Regions from separate parts of the Neorhizobium sp. DAR64862/K0K3 genome, predicted to be linked through region 1. Evidence: predicted binding sites of a transcription regulator. Region 1 holds the regulator's gene; the other holds the start of a gene.
What was found. The regulator LexA, encoded in region 1, represses DNA repair genes until DNA is damaged. The targets are predictions, from matches to a motif close to TGTTCNNNNTGTGTTCNG.
Positions count from the first base shown of each region.

Region 2: the regulator LexA is predicted to act here: its motif matches at 2,431-2,448, upstream of dnaE (DNA polymerase III subunit alpha).

Region 1 covers NZ_CP191449.1:1,551,390-1,554,784, reverse strand. The annotation lists gene ACQY1L_RS07530 (ComEC/Rec2 family competence protein) at 1-2,007, shown strand, start outside; gene lexA (transcriptional repressor LexA) at 1,988-2,707, opposite strand; gene ACQY1L_RS07520 (VOC family protein) at 2,900-3,395, shown strand, end outside.
Region 2 covers NZ_CP191449.1:1,793,606-1,797,000, forward strand. The annotation lists gene dnaE (DNA polymerase III subunit alpha) at 1-2,163, opposite strand, end outside; gene ACQY1L_RS08795 (ABC transporter ATP-binding protein) at 2,678-3,367, opposite strand; gene ACQY1L_RS08800 (lipoprotein-releasing ABC transporter permease subunit) at 3,374-3,395, opposite strand, start outside.

The DNA.
Region 1 (3,395 bases):
TGGCGCTATATCGTGAGGATCGAGCAGACATCTGAGCCCACGCTCGCTCGTCCCCCGCAGCGGGTGTCGCTTCTTGCCAGAAGCCAACACGAACCTGCAGACATCGGAGAGCGCGTTTCCGGCCGTGCCCGTCTGTCGCCACCCTCTGGCCCGGCGCTTCCCGGATTGAACGATTTCGCCTTCTCCTCCTACTTCGATCAAATCGGGGCCGTTGGCTTCTTTTACGGCGCGCCTAGCGTACAACCGGCGATCGATGACCAACCCGGGTTATGGTCGGACATGCAGCGAGGGCTTTTTGCGCTTCGCAGCGCAATCGGCAATCGCATCCGCGATACGGTCAAGGGGGATGCGGGCGCTTTTGCTGCCGCAATCGTGACCGACGAGCGCCGTGCAATTTCCCGTGAGACGACCGAGGCGCTTCGTCTGTCCGGGCTGGCCCATATCGTCGCGATCTCAGGCCTGAACATGGCGCTGGCAGCCGGTATCTTCTTCGTCGGCGTCCGCTCCGTCCTGTCGCTGTTTCCAGGCTTTGCGCAGGCCTATCCGATCAAGAAGTTTGCCGCGTTCGGTGCGCTTGTCATGGCGACCGCCTATTACCTGATTTCCGGGTTCGGGGTTTCCGCCGAGCGGGCCTATATCATGATGGCGGTGATGCTGGTCGCCGTGCTCGTCGATCGACCCTCCATCAGCCTTCGCAACGTCGCCCTTTCGGCAATCATTATCCTCGCCATCTCGCCGTCGGAGATTTTGGGTCCGAGTTTCCAGATGTCGTTTGCGGCAACCGCGGCACTGGTGGCAGGGTTCGCCCTCTGGACGCGATATTTCGCGAAAGGTAAGGAGGATACAAAAGGTAGCAACCGGTGGATAACGGGTGTCGCGGCGACGTTCCATTTCATTGCCGGGATCGTGGTGACGTCGCTGATCGGCAGTACTTCGACGTCGATCTATTCGATCGAGCATTTCCACCATCTGACCACCTACGGCCTCGCGGCCAATCTCGCGGCCATGCCGATCATTTCCTTCGTGGTGATGCCGGCAGGGCTTGTTGGCATGTTGCTGATGCCGTTCGGGCTGGATGCTCCCTTTCTGTTCATCATGGGCGAGGGGCTGCGGATCGTCATTCGCATTGCCGAGATCGTTGCCGCATGGGGCGGCGATATTGCCATCGGCCGGCAGAACCCGCTTTTCCTGCCGCTGGCGACGGCAGGCTTTCTGCTTCTGACGCTGCTGCGCACGCCGCTGAGGCTGACAGGCGCGCTGTTCATGGCGGTGGCTTTGCTCTTTGCGGTCCGCTCAGGCTCGGCGCCGAGGCCTGATATCGTCATATCCGAAGACGGCGCGTCAGTGGGACTGATCCAGGATGACAAGATCACCCTCAATCGAACCCGGCCGCCGGGATTTATCTACGATCAATGGCGGCGAGCGCTGGTGCTTGAGACCGGAGAACAACCGCTCGCCTTGCCGGTTCTTGCCTCTTCGGAACCAGCGCGAGGTGCCAGCCTTGCGAAAAGTGATGACAGACGACCTAGACCACATTCGCGACCGGATTTGACGCGCCGGGAAATCGAATATGTCAGGGGCTTTCTTCAAGCATTCACGCCCGGACGATTTGCCTGTCTGCCGAAAATCCTGTGCGCGGCGCAGACTGCTCAGGACATCCGGATCGTCACTGTCGAAGACAACCGATACACCGGTCTTGCCTGCGATTTCGGTCGGATCATCGTCTCGCCCGGCGCACGCTTCGATACTTGCCGCTCCGGCGCCTTGCTTCTCAGCGGGCGGACGTTGCGCCGGACTGGCGCACTGGAAATCACCATTATTCCGAACGCGACAGCGCCAGACATCAAGATTACGGCGGCGATGCGAGACAGCGCACAGACCTCAAGCCGTCCGTGGACCGTCCACCGGTTCTGTGACTGGCGAACGCGACAATTCGACTTTGGCATCCCGGAGGCTGTTGCCGCGCATCTCCGGGATAACAGCGTTCTTAATGATAGCGGCGAATAAGGCCGACAAGCTTGCCCTGGACCTTCACCCGGTCGGGCGGGAAGATGCGGGTCTCGTAAGCGGGGTTCGCCGCTTCCAGCGCGATCGATGCACCCTTGCGGCGGAACCGCTTCAGGGTCGCTTCTTCCTCATCGACCAGGGCAACGATGATATCGCCCGGACTTGCGGTGCTGGCATTCTTGATGATGACGGTATCACCATCGAGGATGCCGGCATCGATCATCGAATCGCCCTTCACTTCGAGCGCGTAATGATCGCCGGAACCCAGCATCTCGATCGGAACGGCGATGTCATGGGTGTTGTTCTGGATCGCGGAGATCGGCACGCCGGCAGCGATTCGACCCATGACCGGGATGTTTGTCGAGAACGGATTGTCCGCCATGACCGGCGCCGGCTTCTGAGCGACGACCGGTTGCGTTTTGCCGAGGCTTCCCTCGATGACACTGGGAGAAAAACCCCGTCGCGGATGAAGGTTCGCCACATAGGCGTCAGGCAGCTTGATCACTTCGAGCGCGCGTGCTCTGTTCGGCAGACGGCGAATAAAGCCACGCTCCTCGAGCGCGGTGATCAGCCTATGGATGCCGGACTTCGATGCAAGGTCGAGAGCGTCCTTCATTTCGTCAAACGACGGCGGCACGCCTGATTCTTTCATCCGCTCGTGGATGAACAGAAGTAACTCCTGTTGCTTGCGTGTCAGCATGGACGGGACCCTCAGAATTGGAAACAAATGCAGAACGGACGCTATATGTTCTATCTGTGTTCCGCAAGCCCCAAATTTTTGCTCAAGAATAGTCTCATTTCAGCGTTCGATCACGTATTCAGTTCGTGCGCAGCACTTGCCGAGTTTCCCGCGATAGCCAATGTTCTGCGGAATAAGACTTTGGGGGTGTAAGTGGGTAACAAGTCAGTCGATCATTTGGTTCTGCCCGTTGCAGATCTGGCGTCAGCGCGGGGGAGGTTGACCGCTCTCGGCTTTACTGTGGCACCTGAAGGTGTTCACCCTTTCGGCACAGCCAATGCCTGCATATTCTTCGCGGATGGCTCGTATCTCGAGCCGCTGGCCATTGTGAACCGTCGGCAAGCCTCGCTTGCGGCAAAACGAGGCAACGTGTTCACCGATCGCGACATCCGCTTCCGCGGCCAGCGGAAAAGGGAAGGTCTATCGGCGGTGGTCGTCGGGACGCAGGATGCAGCGGCCGATCATAGCCGTTTTGTGGACGGGCACATGTCTGCGGGCGAGATGCTTCAATTCTCCCGCCCGATGCAGTTGCCCGATGGTGGGGAGAGCGAAGTCTCATTCCGTCTGGCGTTCGCGGCAGTTCCCGAGGTCGATGACATCTTGCTGTTTTCCTGCCAGCGCATGGCCGCATTACCGGCAGATCGCGGTG
Region 2 (3,395 bases), 240 kb from region 1:
GTCGGCTTCGCCGAGCGAATAGCCCGACAGGACCTGGGCGATCTGCATCACCTGTTCCTGGTAGACGATGACGCCCTGGGTTTCCTTGAGCAGATAATCGATCGACGGATGGACCGATTCGATTTCTTCCTCGCCGTGCTTGCGGGCATTGTAGGTCGGGATGTTCTCCATCGGACCCGGACGATAGAGCGCCACCAGCGCAATAATGTCCTCGATACAGTCCGGTTTCATGCCGATCAGCGCCTTGCGCATGCCGGCGCTTTCCACCTGGAACACGCCGACGGTCTCGCCGCGTGACAGCATCTGGTAGGTCAGTTCGTCATCGAGCGGGATCTTGGCGAGATCCACGACGATATCGCGCTTCTTGCAGAATTCGACCGCGGTTTTAAGAACCGTCAGCGTCTTCAGTCCGAGAAAGTCGAACTTGACCAGACCCGCCTGCTCGACCCATTTCATGTTGAACTGGGTGACCGGCATGTCGGAGCGCGGGTCGCGGTACATCGGCACCAGCTTCGACAGCGGGCGGTCACCGATGACGATACCGGCGGCGTGGGTCGAGGCGTGGCGGTAGAGACCTTCGATCTTCTGGGCGATATCGAGAAGACGGCCAACGACCGGCTCCTTGTCGACCTCTTCCTGAAACTTCGGCTCTTCCTCGATCGCCTTTGCCAGGGTGGTCGGATTGGCCGGGTTGTTGGGCACCAGTTTGCAGATGCGATCGACCTGGCCATAGGGCATTTCGAGAACGCGGCCGACGTCGCGCAGTGCTGCGCGGGCCTGCAGCGAACCGAAGGTGATGATCTGCGCCACCTGCTCGCGGCCATATTTGCGCTGCACGTAGCGGGTCACCTCTTCGCGGCGATCCTGGCAGAAGTCGATGTCGAAGTCGGGCATCGAGACGCGGTCGGGATTGAGGAAGCGTTCGAACAGCAAAGAGAAGCGCAGCGGATCGACGTCGGTGATCGTCAGCGCATAGGCAACCAGCGAGCCTGCACCGGAACCGCGGCCCGGACCGACCGGGATGTTCTGCAGCTTTGCCCATTTGATGAAGTCGGCAACGATCAGGAAGTAGCCCGGAAACTTCATCTTCTCGATGACGCCGAGCTCGAAATCGAGCCGTTCGCGATAATCCTGCTCGGTGAAGCCCGCGGTGATACCGAGTTCGGCCATCCGGTTCTCGAGGCCTTCGACCGACTGACGGCGCAGCTCCGCCGTTTCGGCCCGCTCCGCTTCTGCCGGATCATCGGTGGCGCCGGTGAAGCGCGGCAGGATCGGGCTGCGGGTCTTCAGGATGAACGAGCAGCGCTTGGCGATCTCGACCGTGTTTTCGAGCGCTTCCGGCAGATCGGCGAACAGCTTTGCCATTTCGGCACGGCTCTTCAGGTAATGGTCGGGCGTCAAACGGAAACGGGTATCGTCGGATACGATCGCATTGTGCGCGACGGCCATCAGGGCATCATGAGCGTCGTAATCGGACTTGCCCGGGAAGAAGGCCTCATTGGTCGCGACCAGCGGCACATCCTGGTCGTAGGCAAGATCGATCATCCGCTGCTCATGACGGCGGTCGTAAGTGCCGTGACGCTGCAGTTCAATATACAGACGATCGCCAAAGGCCTGCTTCAATGACAGGAGGCGCGCCTTTGCGAGTACGGTGTTGCCATCCTTCATTGCCATGTCGACAGGGCCACCGGCAGCACCTGTCAGCGCGATCAGTCCTTCGGTGCCGCCATCTTCCAGCCAGGCGCGGCAGATATGCGTTGCCGCCTGCCCTTCTCCATCGAGATAGGCGCGGCTGACGAGATCCACCAGCCGTTCGTATCCCTTGGCATTGGCGGCAAGCACGACGATCGCCGGCAGTTTCGCCAGATGGCCGTTGCGGCGCTCGTCTGGCTGATCCTCCATGTCAATCGACAGCTGGCAACCGATGATCGGCTGAATGCCATCACCGATGGATTTCTGGGCGAATTCCAGCGCGACGAAGAGATTGTTGGTATCGGTGACGGCGATCGCGGGCTGATTGTCCGCGATGGCCTTGGAGAGGATTTTCTTAAGCGGCAGCGCACCTTCCAGAAGCGAATAGGCGGAATGGACGCGCAGATGCACGAACTGTGGCGTCGCTCCCAAATCCTCCGATTCCGATTGTAAAGTCGCTGCGTCCGCCATCTGATACCCATTCCTTGAATCGGGTCATTGTCCGGCGCGGGGGCTTCAGAGTCGAGTCAAGAATGGTCTTCTCAACCTCTTTCCGCTTGCGCCCGCCGGCTGGGCGAGCACGGACCGGCTCACATCACCAGCATGATCATCGACAAGCTGGCAACGAAAGTTGCAATGGAGGCGAATGCGGCAATATCACGAAGAAGGTCAGTCATCGTCGTCTCCCGTGTTCGTTTATGTTGTCACTTTGTTCTCTTTTCGTGCCAACGTCAATAGTAGAACAAAACGGGAATAGAAGATTCTGACCGATGGTTAATTCTGCTTGTTGGCTGGAGGTAACCAGCGCTCCATAGGCCCATGCCGTTGCCGGCCAACGCAAGCGGTCGGCAGCCAAACGCCAGCCATCGCTGCGGATCGCTGACGTGACGTCATTCCATAGCAGCAGTGTCCATCGCACGCCCCTTCGACAAGGTGACGATGGACACTATCGGATCAGGGGCAGCTTTGGAAATCAGTGCGTTCGCTAGAACTCAACGACTTTGCCGCCTTCGATCGTGACGCGACGATCCATGCGGGCAGCGAGATCATGATTGTGGGTGGCAATCAGTGCAGCAAGCCCTGACTGGCGCACCAGCGCCTCCAGCGCTTCGAACACGTAGGATGCAGTCTTCGGGTCGAGATTGCCGGTCGGTTCGTCGGCCAGCAAAAGGCGGGGCGCGTTGGCCACCGCACGGGCAATCGCCACGCGCTGCTGTTCGCCACCCGACAGTTCCGACGGGCGGTGTTCGCCGCGATGACCGATTCGCATGTAATCGAGAAGCTGGCCCGCGCGTTCGCGCGCTTCCCCCTTTGAAAGGCCGCCAATCAGCTGCGGCATCATGATGTTCTCGATCGCCGTGAATTCCGGCAGCAGATGGTGAAACTGGTAAACGAAGCCGATGTCGGAGCGACGGATCGAGGTGCGCTCTTCATCCGACAAACCGTTGCAGGCCCGACCGCCGATCGTCACATCGCCAGCGTCCGGATGTTCAAGCAGGCCTGCCAGATGCAAGAGCGTCGATTTGCCGGTACCGGACGGGGCGACGAGCGCCACGATCTCGCCGCTCACGAGCGAGAAGTCTGCCCCGTTGAGGATCGACAGGCTCGTCTCCCCCTGGCCGTAGTGACGTTCGACGCCTGAGAGATTGAGGACGGTTTTACGCGGGACAGCCATGGAGACCTATTCGTATCGGAGGGCCTGG